One region of the Dactylosporangium sp. CA-139114 genome, then DNA from elsewhere that is predicted to be linked to it. Evidence: riboswitches for the same ligand, from Rfam matches in the RefSeq annotation. Region 1 holds a riboswitch; each other region holds the start of a gene.
The links. A riboswitch is a leader RNA that binds a small molecule or an ion and turns the genes downstream of it on or off. The one in region 1 is predicted to bind cyclic di-AMP.

Region 1 (3,301 bases):
AGGTCAGCGGGGTCCTCGCCGCGATCGCCTGCGCCGCCTGCTGCGCCCTGCCGCCGCTCGTCGCCGCCGGCGTGCTCACCACGGCGGGCGCCGCGATCCTGCGCCAGACGCTCCTTGCCGTCTCCACCGGCCTGGCCGCGACCGGGCTCGGCCTGTGGTGGCTGCACCGCCGCCGCAGCCCCCGCCGCGCCGCCGCGCCGCCGCGACGCCCACCGCGAGCCACGGCTGCGCGGAGGACTGTCGCTGCTGACCGACGACCGCGGCCGCCACGGCCCGTGACCGCGGCGGCTGCCGAGCGGCGGCGGACGCGGCCGGGCGGGCTACACAGGAACCGGGGTCTGCAGCCGCTTCCCGCGCCCGCGCAGCTCCTCGTACCAGCCCCAGTCCTCGTTCTGGTCGATGACGGTCTGCAGGAAGCCCTCCACCGTCTCGGTGCGGGCCCAGTCCCGCTGGAGTTCACACGCGACCGAGTTCCACGTCGTGGGCTGCGCCCCGGCGTTGTTGATGCGCTCGAGCGCATTCTGGTGCGACTCGATCGTCGTACCCCCGAGCGCGTCGACGACCGGGAAGACCTGGTACCCCTCGTTGAGCGCGTCCAGGCTCGGGAACAGCAGGCACGCCTCCGTCCACAGTGCGCACATGATGAGCTTGCGGCGCCCCGTGGCCTTCACCGCGTCGAGGAACTCCCTGTCCTCCCACGCGTTGATCTGCGTCCGGTCGTACGAGGGGATGTCGGGAAGCTCGTTTCGCAGCTGCGGCACCGTGTCCGGGTTCACGCCCGACTGCACGTTCACGGTCGAAAGGACGGTCGGCACGTTGAACACCCGGGCGAGACGCGCGAGCGCGACCATGTTGTTGAGCATCCGCCCGGTGTTCATGGACCGCACCGTGTAGATCTGCGGCGGCTGGTAGTCGATGATCACGAGTGCCGCGTTGCCCGGGCTCAGCAGGTGATCCTTCGCCGGGTCACGCTTGGGAAGGCTGGTCATCGCGTCCTCCACGCTGCGACTGGCCGTACGGCGAGCGGCTGCGACCGGCCCGAAGGCGAGCGGCCCGCTCACCACCGTCGGCTCCGAGCTACCCCCGGCCGGCCGGGGAAAACCCCCGTCGCCACGTGGTGAGTGCTGTCATGTGCAGGCCTCCGGCCCCGGAGCGCGCCACCCCGGGCCGGAGGCCTTCATCTACGTCAGTTCTACGGCGCCGGGCTCAGTACGAGTAGCCGCGCTGGGAGATCCAGTCAGCCAGCTTAGGGGTGCTGACCCAGTAGGTGCCGTCGCCCCGGGGATTGGCCGGATCGGCGATCTTCACTGTGCTGCCGCCGTCCTGGTACCCCACGACGGTGAGGTAGTGCCCGCCCTCGTAGGAGTGGAAGACACCGGCGTTGTCCGTGAGGTGCCCGGCGATGTTGGCGACGACCGCCCGCCCGCTGCTGACGGTGGACACCACGTCGGCCTGCAACTGCTTCGCCTGCGCCGGCGTCGCCGGGTAGGCCGGAATCTCCCTGGTGCGGTACACCGTGCGGCCGCCGCCGATCACGCTGTTGAGCACCCGGGTGGTGTCCAGGGCCGAGTTCGTCCCGTTCGTGGTGGTGCCCAGCAACGACGCGGCCCGGTCCTGGCTGATGGCGTGACCCGCCGCCGTCAGCGCGATCCGGGTGGCCGCCGGGCCGCAGTAGTAGAAGTTGGGCTGCAGCTGGAAGTCGTAGGCGAGCACCTTCTCCGCCGGGGCCGGCGCCGTGGACTGCGTCGGCGCCGCGGCGGCCGGGTCAGGCACGGCCCGGGCGGCATCAAGCCCGGCCGCCGGAGCGCCCACTGCGGCCGCGGGGGCCGACGACGTGTCGGCGACCTGGCCGCACGCGCTGACGGCCGCGGCGGTCGCGGCGAGCAGGGCGCCCGAGATCGCGACCGCTCGCACCCGGCGGATGCCTCGGATGCGGCCGGCCTGCTCACGTACGGGTTCAGCATGCATTGCGACTCTCCTCAAAAACCCCGCGCAGGGGCGATCGATCAGGGTTGAGCATCGGGGGTTGTGCGCGCGGCACGGCGCTCGGGGGCGGGCCGCATGGGCCGGCCACCGCGATACGGCGTGGGCCGCGCGGAGCAACGCGTCCCGGCACGCCCGCGGCGCCACTCGGCGCCGCGCGACGGCGGTCCGCCCTGCGTGTGATCAGCGCTCGGCGGCCGCCGGCGATCGACGCAGACCCGGGCCTACATGCTCCGGGCGAGGATGGCTGCAACAGGGGTTGCGGCTGTGCACAGGCGAATCTCCCTCACGCATCCGCTTACCGGGTTAGCTGACGGATTCGGGCGCGAAGGTCGCCCTACCGCGGGCACTCGGCCCGCGGATTCACCCCAGACGTGCGGTGGGTCCCCGGCTCGTGCATGGCACGACTCAGCGGGCCCGTCCCGGCGCCACCCGTTGTGGACACGAACCGGGGCGAGCGAGTCATGACGTTACGCAGGGCCGCCGGCCTCGCCTAGACCTGCTAGCTGGAAGAAGCGCACTCCGCGCAACTACACAACGCGGCCGCCGACCCACGGACCGTCAGATCCGTGGCCCGGCGGCGGACGGCGATTGGACATCCGACGGCCGCGAGGGCATCTTCGACACCGCCGGCAAGGCGACACGGGAGGAGCTGGCAATGCGCGGTGACCGGACCGGCGGAGCGACGCGGCGGCTCGGCGCCGCGGCATGGTGGTTCGTCGCCGGTTACGGCGTGTCCGCGGTCGGCACCGGGCTGTGCTACCCCTTTCTGGCCATCTATCTGAGCCAGTTCCGCGGCCTGTCCGCCGCAGCGATCGCACTGCTGCTGCTCGTCCTGGCCGGTGCGGCCGTGCCGATGTCGGTCGTCGGGGGCTGGCTCGTGGACCGGCACTCGCCGCGGATCGTGGCGGTCGCCGCGCTGCTGACCCAGACCGTGGGCTGGCTGCTGGTCGCACTCGGGTCCGGGTACGCCGCCGAGCTGGCGGCGGTCCTCGTCATCGGGGTCGGGACCGGCGCGTTCCTGCCCGCCGTGGTGCCGATCATCACCGCGCTCAGCGCCACCGCCGAGGCCAAGGTCCGCACGATGTCGCTGCGCTACCTGCTGCTCAACCTCGGCCTCGGGGCCGGGGCCGGGCTCGGCGGTGTGCTGCTCGGCTCCGCCACCGGCTATCGGTGGATGTGCGTGGCGAACGGGGTCAGCTGCGCGGTGTACGCCCTGATCATCCTCTTCCGCGTGCCGCTGCCGCGATCCGACGGCGACGCGGCGCAGCACCGGGAGCGGCTCGTCCGGTTCCGGCCCGGCCTCAACTACGCCCTC
Region 2 (3,301 bases), 4.4 Mb from region 1:
CGCTCTCGGCCGGCCTGGGCGGCCCGGAGCGCGTCACCATGGGCTTCCCGCGCCGCTAGGAACCACCAATCGCCGGCGTCGCCGGCTCAGGGTCTGCGGGCGAAGATGGCCGCGCCCGGGGACTTGGTGTGCTGGTCCAACAACACGGTTGTCTCCACCGTGAAGCCGGCCTCCGTCAGCCACTCGGTCATCCGGGCCGGTTGGCGGCGGTGGACGTTCACTCGCATCGGGTGGCCGCCGTAGCCCTCGGTCTTCAGGCGGGCTCCGTCGCCCGCGTGGAAGCCGAGCAGCAGGACGCCGCCCGGGTTCAGGGCTCGGTGGAAGCCGGCCAGGGCCGGCGGGATCGACTCGTCGGGGATGTGGATCAGCGACCAGAAGGACAGGATGCCTCCGACCGGGGGGAGGGTCAGCTCCGTCATGTCGCCCACCTCGAAGGTGAGCCTGGGGTAGGTCGCACGGGCCAGGTCGATCATGGCCGGGGACAGGTCGATGCCGAAGGCGTCCGCGCCGAGCTCCGCCAGGTGGGCGGTCACGTGGCCGGGGCCGCAGCCGATGTCGGCCACCCGGGCGCCCGGCGGGAGCAGGTCCGCGAACAGTCGCAGGATGGCGGTCAGGTACGGGTCGCTGGTCAAGGCGCCGGTCACGAACTCGGCGTAGCTCTTGGCGACGGTGTTGTAGGAGGCGCGGGTCTCCTCGCGCCATGCGTCGTCGGGCATGGCCGGACACGTTACGCCGAGTGTGGGTTTTCTGGGCCCACGGACGTGGCAGAGAGGCCCGCCAGGGCCGAACGGTGTCTGACGGGAGCAACGGTCGTGCCCCCGGCGGACCGGAGCAATGAATCTTGTAACGCATTGGAGGGAACGCGCTCGAAACGGCCGCGCCGGCGTGGCGATTCGGGGCACCATGCCCGGTTATGCGCCGCCGCCGGTTGTTGCTGTGTGCCCTGCTTGCGTGTCTTGTCGGGCTTGCCGGCCTCGCGGTGCGGCGGGCGTCGGCGCCGCCCGGGCGGAGTGCGGCCGAACCACTGACCGGGCAGTCCGCGAAGGCGCCCGGCATGGGTAGCGCGCCGGCCGTGGCGGTGCCGTCCAGCGGGCCGGCCGGCTCGCCGGTGCACGGGGCCGTCACGGTGCGGTACACCTTCGACGACGGCCTGGCCGAACCGGTCGCGGACGTCTCCGGGCGGCTGGCGCTGCGCTCGCGGCGGGCCGAGGGCGGGCAGCTCGCCACCGTGGCCCACGACGGCGGACTCGCGGTGCGTTTTCCGCCCCGGTGTGAGCATTACGGTGCGCAGAGTTGTGCCCGCGTGATCCTGCAGAGTGCTCCGGCCGGGTTTCTCAATCCCGGTCGTGGACCCATTACGTATGGGGCCAGTGTGCTGGTTCAGCCGGAAGAGACTTCCAAGGGCGCCAATGTCGTCCAAAAAGGGTTCTCGGTCGGTGACAGTCAGTTCAAGTTGCAGGTCGACGGCGAGGCCGGGCGGCCCAGTTGTGTGATTGTCGGCACGCGTTCGTCGAGCATTTTCGTAGCGCTCTCGACACGTTCCGTGGCCGACGGGCGGTGGCACCGGCTCGCGTGTTCGCGCAGTAACTCGCTGCTCACGGTGTCTGTCGACGGGGTTGAGGCGGGGCGGGTCACCATTCCGTCGTCACTGTCGATAGTGAACGACGATCCGCTCTGTATTGGCGGCAAGGGGACTAGCGCGAACAACGATCAGTTTGTAGGGGCAATCGATGATGTGTTCGTCACTCGAATTGCCTGACCTTCGGGACAAATCGGACAACAATTGGATGCCGACTTGTCCATGAGAACCTGGCGCGCCTAACGTGAATTCGCGCCGGCTGGATGTCCGCGCCCACCACGGGCGCGCCAGGCGGCACCGCCGAGTCGATTTCGAGCCGGGGACCCACGTGTTCCACCGGGGTGAATCCGCGAGATCGCGGTAGGGCGACCTTCCCGCCCGAACCCGTCAGCTAACCCGGTAGGCGGCCATGGAAGAAGGAGTATCTCCTCGGTGGAGACCCATCTGAGGTGGACGCGGCGGCCCAACCGACTGGTCCGGCTCCTCGTCGCCACCCTCGGCGGTCTGTCCCTCGCCGTCGGCGTCACCGGCCTCGCGCACGCGGACCCCACGCCCGGCGAGATCGAAAAGCAGATCGACGAGAAGTGGAACACGATCGAGCCCGTCGTCGAGCAGCACAACCAGCTCAAGCTCGAGCTCGCCGCCAACAAGACCAAGCAGAAGCAGCTCGAGGACGCGATCGCGCCGCTGAAGGCCCAGGTCGACGCCGCCTTCGACAAGGTGAGCGCGTTCGCCGTGCTGCAGTACAAGAACGGGCGCATCTCGAAGCTCGACGCGATGCTCACCACGGGGTCGCCGGACACGTTCATCGACCAGATGACGATGCTCAACATGGTGGCCAAGGACGAGCAGGACCGGATCAAGGACGTTCTCGTCGCCAAGCAGCAGTACGACGCCCAGAAGCGTCCCCTCGACGAGCTGATCGCGAAGCAGGCCGAGCAGGAGGCCGCGCTCAATCAGCAGGAGACGCAGATCAACGCCGACATCAAGAACCTGCAGGACATGCGCCTCCAGGCCTACGGCAGCGGCAGCGGCACCGGGTCGCTCAAGCCGGTCGCGTGCCCGCAGCAGTACGACGGGAGCCCCGGCAGCCGGGCCGCCCAGTTCGGATGCCAGCAGATCGGCAAGAAGTACGTGTGGGCGACCGAGGGTCCGAACACGTTCGACTGCTCGGGCCTGACGATGTGGTCCTGGAAGCAGGTCGGCGTCACCTACCTGCGGCACTACACGATGTGGCAGTACCAGGACACCAAGCGCGTCTCGCGGGCCGACCTCAAGGCCGGTGACCTCGTCTTCTTCTACCCCGACAAGCACCACGTTGGGTTGTACGTCGGCAACGGCTGGATGGTCCACGCACCCAACCCCAGCCAACCGGTGCAGATGAAGAAGATCGACTCCGAGCCGATATCCGGATACGGCCGGGTGGCTTAAAAAGGGTGGGCCTTCGGGCCCACCCTTTTTTACTGCGTCGGCCAGGTGCGCCAGTTCTGCCAGGAGCGGCTCGGGGTGGGGCCGCGCTGACCCTGGTACCGCGAGCCGTACACCGCCGAGCCGTACGGGTGCTCGGACGGTGAGGACAGCCGGAAGATGCACAGCTGCCCGATCTTCATCCCCGGCCAGAGGCGGATCGGCAGGTTCGCGACGTTCGACAGCTCCAGCGTGACGTGGCCGCTGAAGCCGGGGTCGATGAACCCGGCGGTCGAGTGCGTCAGCAGGCCGAGC
Region 3 (3,301 bases), 4.8 Mb from region 1:
AGGGCGGTCTTCCAGGCGACGGCCGAGTCGGTCTGCACGAGGTTCGGGTTGTGCAGCAGGTCGATGCCGAGCGCGTCGCCCGCGGCCTTGTAGTTGAAGTTCCACGACAGCTGGATCGGGCCGCGGCCGTAGTACGCCGACTGGCCGGCCGGGCAGCCGTAGGACTGGCTCGTGTCGCAGTAGTGCGGGTAGTTCGCGGTGTTCTGCTCCACGACGTACACCAGGCCGCCGGTCTCGTGGTTCACGTTGGCCAGGAACGCGGCCGCCTCCTGCTTGCGCACGTCGTCCGAGCCGGTCCTCGCGAAGCCGGGGTACGCCGACAGCGCCGCCACCAGGCCCGAGTAGGTGTAGAAGGAGTTCCGGCCCGGGAACATCTGGTTGAACTGCGCCTCGCTGACCACGAAGGAGCCGTTGGAGGGGGGCGGAGTCGTGCCGCCGCCGGTGCCGGTGCCGGTGCCGGTGCCCGAGCAGGTGTACGGGTCCCAGAACCAGGTGCTGATCACGGGGCTGTAGCCGGGGTTGTCGTGCTCGGCGATGTAGAACTTGCCGTCCGTGAACTTCACGATGTCGCCGGTCACGTAGTTGCGGCCCTGCACCCACGCCGGGAAGTCGCAGCCGCCGGCCGAGCCGGTCTGGGGCGGCTGGGTCGCCGGCGAACCGCCGCCACCGCCGCAGGAGCCCTGGTCCTGCCACACCCCGGTGGTCCCGGGCGGCGCCTCGTTCTGCGTCCACCACTTGGCGAGGTAGTTGTGGCCGTTGCGGGAGACCGTCGCGCCTCCGGTGTAGACCGCGGAGGCCTGCCACGCGGGGCTGCACGACGCGGCCGAGGCGGGCAGCATGTTGAACACCGCGACCACCCCTCCCGCGATGGTCACCGCGGCGAGCATCGCCAGCAGGCGGACTCTCGACACCGTTGATCACTCCTTCTGAACCAGCCGATTGACCAGCCCATATGACCAGGCACCGCGGGTCGAAGGAGCGAACGTCATCTTTTTATGAAGAATATTTACGGTTGCCTTGAGGCCCGGGCGCGGCGAGTGATCTGCATCACTTAGTCCAGGTCGAAAAGATCTCCGCACAAACGGTGCGGTGCGCAAAAGAAGCGCCCTGGGTACAGTGACCCACGGTCACGTCCAGCAGGCGCCGCCCCCGGTGCCGGGCGGGGCTGCCGCCCAATCGCCGCACGTGGCGAGCCGGGGACCCACCGTTACGTTGGGGTGAGTCCGCCCTTCCCGATCGGAGGGGCGGTAGGGATCGTTCCGTCCCGAACCCGTCAGCTAACTCGGTCGGCGGCCGACGGAAGGAACAACGAACCAGATGTCATCGCGACATCCCTACCGGCGCATGATCGTCGCGCTGCTGGCGGCTCTGGTAGTCGGGGGGCTCGCCGCCACGCCCGCCGCGGCCGAGCCCGGCGGCGACACCGGCGACGAGGGGTCCAGCGCGAACCCGACCCTGGGCTCCGTGCTCGAGGACAGCACCCGCGCCTGGTCCGAGGCGAAGGAGAAGTTCGACGCCTCGGTCAAGCGCCAGGGCGAGCTCACCGCGCAGCTGCAGGCGACCGAGGCCCAGCTGGCCACGGTCCAGGAGCAGGTGGCGGCGGTCGCCGTCGCGGCCTACCGCACCGGCCCGCTGACGACGTTCGCCGCGCTGATGGACGCCGGCACCCCGGACAGCTTCGCCGAGCGGGCCGACACCATCAACCAGATCGCCCACCACAACGACAACCTGCTGCACGAGCTCAAGGGGCTCAAGGAGAGCCAGGCCGCGCAGAAGAAGGCGCTCGAGGACGAGGTCGCCGCGCAGCAGCAGCAGGTCCAGACGATGGAGCAGAAGAAGAAGGACGCGGAGACCGCCCTGAAGCTGGCCGGCGGGCCGAGCAAGGGCTTCGTCACCGCGAACCTGCCGACCGCCGACCCGGTGCCGCGCACGTCCAGCGGCGGGCTGCCGAAGGAGTCGTGCAGCGTCAAGGACCCCACGACCACCGGCTGCATCACCCCGCGCATGCTCCACGCGATGCAGGAGGCGCAGAAGGACGGCTTCAAGCGGTTCGTCGCGTGCTTCCGGCCGAGCGGGCCCTACGAGCACCCCAAGGGCCGGGCGTGCGACTTCTCGGTCCAGACGAAGAACGGATTCGGTGGCGTGGCCTCCGGTGACGACTACGTCTACGGCAGCACGCTGGCCGCGTACTTCGTGAAGAACGCGAACCAGCTCGGCGTCATGTACGTCATCTGGTTCAAGGAGATCTGGACCCCGGCGGTGGGCTGGCACCATTACAGCGGCGTCGCCGGCGATCCCTCCAGTGACCACACGAATCACGTGCACCTGTCGATCCTGTAATCCTCAAACGCGCGACCGGCCGGCCGATGGGGCAACCATCGACCGGCCGTTTCCGTCGCAGGGGGAATAGCAGTGAAGTACCGTCTCGTGACCCGCAGCGACTTCGACGGACTGGTCTGCGCGGTCCTGCTGCGGCACCTCGACCTCATCGGCGACATCACGTTCGTGCACCCGAAGGACGTGCAGGACGGCGCGGTCGAGGTCGGGCCGACGGACATCCTCACCAACCTGCCGTACGCCCCCGGCGCCCACCTGGTCTTCGATCACCATCACTCGGAGACGCTCAGAGCGGCCAAGCTCCAACACGGGCAGGCGACCAATCACGTCATCGACGCGGAGGCCCCGTCGGCGGCCCGGGTGATCTACGACCACTACGGCGGCGCCGAGCGCTTCCCGCAGGTCTCCGACGAGCTCATGGTCGCCGTGGACCGGGCCGACTCCGCGCAGTACGACATCACCGAGATCCTGCAGCCGACCGGCTGGACGCTGCTGAACTTCCTGATGGACAGCCGCACCGGGCTGGGCCGCTTCCGCCAGTTCCGCATCTCCAACTACCAGCTCATGATGCAGCTCATCGACGCGTGCATCGACCACCAGGACGTCGAGGAGATCCTGGCCCTGCCGGACGTGGCCGAGCGGGCCGAGCTGTTCCGGGAGCAGCAGGACCTCTTCGTGGACCAGCTGCGCCGGGTGTCGCACATGCACGGCGACGTGGTCGTGGTCGACCTGCGCGACGAGGAGACGATCTACGCCGGGAACCGCTTCATGGTCTACGCACTCTTCCCCGAGGCCCGCGTCTCGATCCACGTCATCTGGGGCAAGCAGAAGCTCAACACGGTCTTCGCGGTCGGCAAGTCGATCCTGGACCGCACGTCCCCGACGGACATCGGGTCGGTCATGCTGCAGTACGGCGGCGGCGGCCACCTCGCCGCGGGCACCTGCCAGGTCCCGCACGACCAGT
Region 4 (3,301 bases), 1.4 Mb from region 1:
CCGACCCGCACGATCGGCGCGACGATCTCCTCGGCCCGCCCGATCGCGGCGCAGCGCACCACCATCTCCTGCAGCAGCCGAACCCGGGTCGCGTTGCGCTCGGCGCTGCGGCGCTCCTCGAGCAGCTGCCGCTCGTACATCCGGCGCTCCTTCGCGTCGAACACCGTCATCCGCACGAGGGCCTGGCTGCCGGCCGGACCCGCGCGCAGCACCGCGTTGACGAACGCGTCGAGCCGGGAGCCGTCGGCCTTGCGGAACTCGGCCGCCGCCTCCCGGACCTCGCCCTGCAGGTGCAGCAGCGGCGCCAGGTGCGTCTCGTGCCAGATCCGGCTCCCGGCGGCGTAGAACTCGTGCACGCGCCGGCCGGCCAGCTGGTCGCGGCGCCAGCCGGTCCACCGCAGGAACGTGCGGTTCACGCGCACGATGGTGCCGTCCGGCAACAGCGTGAGATACCCGCAGGGGGCGCTGTCGTACAGTTCTTCGGCGTTCTCCTCGGGCAGCGGCTCGGGCACGCGTCAGCCCGTCCGCAGGAAACCGTCGATCGCCGCGAACGTCTCGTCCGGGGCGCTGAGGTGCGGGCAGTGGCCGGTCGCGTCGAGGACGACGAGGGTGCTGCCGGGGATGTTGGCGTTGCAGTACGCCCCCACCTCCCGGGGGGCGATGACGTCCTCGGAGCACTGCAGGATCAGCGTCGGCACGCTCACCTTGCCCAGATCCGCGCGAGTGTCGGAGCGGAAGGTCACCTCGGCGAACTGCCGCGCGATCGCCGGATCGGTGCGGCAGAAGCTGTTGCTCAGCTCCTGGCCGAGCTCCGGCCGGTCGGCGTTGCCCATGATGACCGGCGCCATCGCCGCGGACCAGCCGAGATAGTTGCGGTCGAGGCTCTCCAGCAGCTCGTCGATCTCGCCGGCGCTGAAGCCGCCGTAGTAGTCGTGGTCGTCGATGTATCGCGGGGAGGGGCCGACGAGCACGAGCTTGGCGAACCGGTCCGGCTCGGCGTTCGCCGCGAGCAGCCCGATCATCGCGGCGACCGAGTGCCCGACGAACACGACCTCGCGCAGGCCGAGCTCGTGGAGCAGCTCGAGCAGGTCGTCGGCGTAGGCGCCGAGCGACGTGTACCGCCGGGGGTCGTAGGCGCCGAGATCGGAGTTGCCGGCCCCGACGTGATCGAACAGCACGACGCGATGATCGTCGGCGAACCGCGGCGCGACGAGCCGCCACATGTGCTGGTCGCAGCCGAAGCCGTGCGCGAAGACGACGGCCGGGGCGTGCTCGGGCCCGAGCAGCCGGACGTTGTTACGCTGGACTGCGCTCACGGTCCGTGACGTTACTCGTGCCCGGCGTGCGCGAACAAGGGCCTACATGGCCCGGCGGTGGTGGGCGGCCCGGCGCAATCCGGCCTTCCTGTGCGCATTTCGGCTGCTCGCGCCCGCCGGGTCGATCCGCGGCGGGGGTGGTGCGGGTACACCCGTTCGTTGGAACGTTTCCTCCGCCGCCGGCCCGGCAGTGTCCACTTCGGAGCGTCGCCGGCCCGTCCCCCGCTGCCGCGCGGCCGTGGCGTTGTGTGCGGCATGGAGATGCTTGCGGGCGAGGAGGGCCGTCCCCGTCGAGATCGGCGATCGCCTGAACCGCTGCGCAGCGCTGGACGGGCCGCGGCCGTGATCGGGAGCAATCGGGCGATATCGGTAGCCATCGCCGCAACGTGATCTTTGAGCGAACGTTAAGTGTTGCTTAGGGCGGTTCCGCCGCCGGGATCCCGCCGATACGTTTGGTGCGGCCTGCCAGGCCACAGCCGCTCACCGAGGGCGGCCCGGGCAGGCTCCGCCGAGTCGTACGACGGCCCTGGCAACAGGCGCCGGCGCGTGAGCCGGGGACCCATCCGGGGCTTGCTCCAGGGGTGAATCCGCGACCGTCACGGTCGTGGTAGGGCGAACCTTCTTCTCGCCCGAACCCGTCAGCTAACCCGGTAGGCGGATGCGAAGAAGGACGCTTGCCGTGTTCAACCGACGGACGGCGCTGCGCTCGTTCCTCATCGGAGTGGCGGTCGCGGCGATGGTCGCGCCGGCGTGTGCCGCACACGCCGACCCGACGCACGACGAACTCCAGGCCCAGATCGACAAGGGCAATGCGGAGCTCGAGCACATCGTCGAGGACTACAACAAGATCAACGGTGACCTCGAGGCCACCCAGGCCACGATCAAGCAGCGCGAGACCGACCTGCAGCCGCTCGAGGCCAGCATGGACGCCGCCCGCGCCACCGCCGACCAGATCGCCGTCAACGCCTACAAGTCCGGCGGCAACCTGAGCTCCTGGTCGCTGATGCTGGGTGCCACGTCGTCGGACGGCTTCTTCGACCGCGTCGGCACGCTGCAGCAGATCTCGCGCAACCAGCAGGCCGACCTCGCCAGGTATGCCTCGGCCAAGGCCGGCGTCGACGCCGAGAAGCAGCGCCTCAACGAGACCCTCGCGGCCCAGAGCCGGCAGAAGGCCGACCTCGAGGCGCGGCGCAAGCAGATCGAGGGCAACATCGCCAAGCTCGACGAGATGCAGCGCAAGGCCGACGCGGCCGCGGCCGCCGCGGCGGCGAAGGCGAAGACCCCGGTGAAGACCGCCAACCCGACCACCAACCCGGGACCGCCGCCGGCCGTCTCCGGCGCGGCGGGCAAGGCGGTCAGCTACGCGTGGGCCCAGCTCGGCAAGAAGTACGTCTTCGGCGCCGCCGGCCCGAACACGTTCGACTGCTCGGGCCTGACCATGATGGCGTGGAAGGCGGCGGGCGTCACGCTGCCGCACAACGCCGCGCAGCAGTGGGGCAAGGTCAAGCACATCTCGCGGGCCCAGCTCGCCCCCGGTGACCTGGTGTTCTACAACGGCCTCGGGCACGTGGGCATCTACATCGGCAACAACCAGATCATCCACGCCCCCAACAGCCGGACCGTGGTGAAGGTCGCCCCGATCGACATCGACTCGCTCTACGGCTACGGCCGCGTGTAACCCCACCGGCGGGACCCGAGCCCGGCCGGACACGTCGTAGGATCGCCGCCCATGGATGACGCCGACGTGTTCGCCGGGCTCGATGCCGTCGCGTGGAAGCGGCTGCGGCACGCCTACGGCTGCGCCGCGGGCGTCCCCGCGATCCTGCGCGGCCTCGCCGACCCCGACCCGGCCGTGCGCGAGGTGGCGCTCGACCAGTTCTACGGGGTCGTGCACCACCAGGGCGACGTCTACCGCTGCACCCTCGAGACCCTGCCGTTCCTCACCCGCATCGCCACCACGCCGGGGGTGCCCGGCCGGGCCGCGG

Region 2: another riboswitch for cyclic di-AMP. It lies ahead of ACQP2P_RS00385 (NlpC/P60 family protein); the one in region 1 lies ahead of ACQP2P_RS20490 (C39 family peptidase).
Region 3: another riboswitch for cyclic di-AMP. It lies ahead of ACQP2P_RS44830 (coiled-coil domain-containing protein); the one in region 1 lies ahead of ACQP2P_RS20490 (C39 family peptidase).
Region 4: another riboswitch for cyclic di-AMP. It lies ahead of ACQP2P_RS13945 (NlpC/P60 family protein); the one in region 1 lies ahead of ACQP2P_RS20490 (C39 family peptidase).

What each region holds. Positions count from the first base shown of each region.
Region 1 covers NZ_CP192080.1:4,513,712-4,517,012, reverse strand. Annotated here, with positions in the region: gene ACQP2P_RS20495 (hydrolase) at 321-989, opposite strand; gene ACQP2P_RS20490 (C39 family peptidase) at 1,207-1,968, opposite strand; cyclic di-AMP (ydaO/yuaA leader) riboswitch at 2,264-2,407, opposite strand; gene ACQP2P_RS20485 (MFS transporter) at 2,642-3,301, shown strand, end outside.
Region 2 covers NZ_CP192080.1:80,890-84,190, forward strand. Annotated here, with positions in the region: gene ACQP2P_RS00375 (class I SAM-dependent methyltransferase) at 87-716, opposite strand; gene ACQP2P_RS00380 (LamG-like jellyroll fold domain-containing protein) at 914-1,759, shown strand; cyclic di-AMP (ydaO/yuaA leader) riboswitch at 1,868-2,000, shown strand; gene ACQP2P_RS00385 (NlpC/P60 family protein) at 2,012-3,010, shown strand; gene dcd (dCTP deaminase) at 3,040-3,301, opposite strand, start outside.
Region 3 covers NZ_CP192080.1:9,954,856-9,958,156, forward strand. Annotated here, with positions in the region: gene ACQP2P_RS44825 (glycoside hydrolase family 19 protein) at 1-911, opposite strand, end outside; cyclic di-AMP (ydaO/yuaA leader) riboswitch at 1,160-1,308, shown strand; gene ACQP2P_RS44830 (coiled-coil domain-containing protein) at 1,318-2,340, shown strand; gene ACQP2P_RS44835 (exopolyphosphatase) at 2,413-3,301, shown strand, end outside.
Region 4 covers NZ_CP192080.1:3,069,150-3,072,450, forward strand. Annotated here, with positions in the region: gene ACQP2P_RS13935 (SpoIIE family protein phosphatase) at 1-512, opposite strand, end outside; gene ACQP2P_RS13940 (alpha/beta fold hydrolase) at 516-1,316, opposite strand; cyclic di-AMP (ydaO/yuaA leader) riboswitch at 1,844-1,988, shown strand; gene ACQP2P_RS13945 (NlpC/P60 family protein) at 1,996-2,994, shown strand; gene ACQP2P_RS13950 (HEAT repeat domain-containing protein) at 3,046-3,301, shown strand, end outside.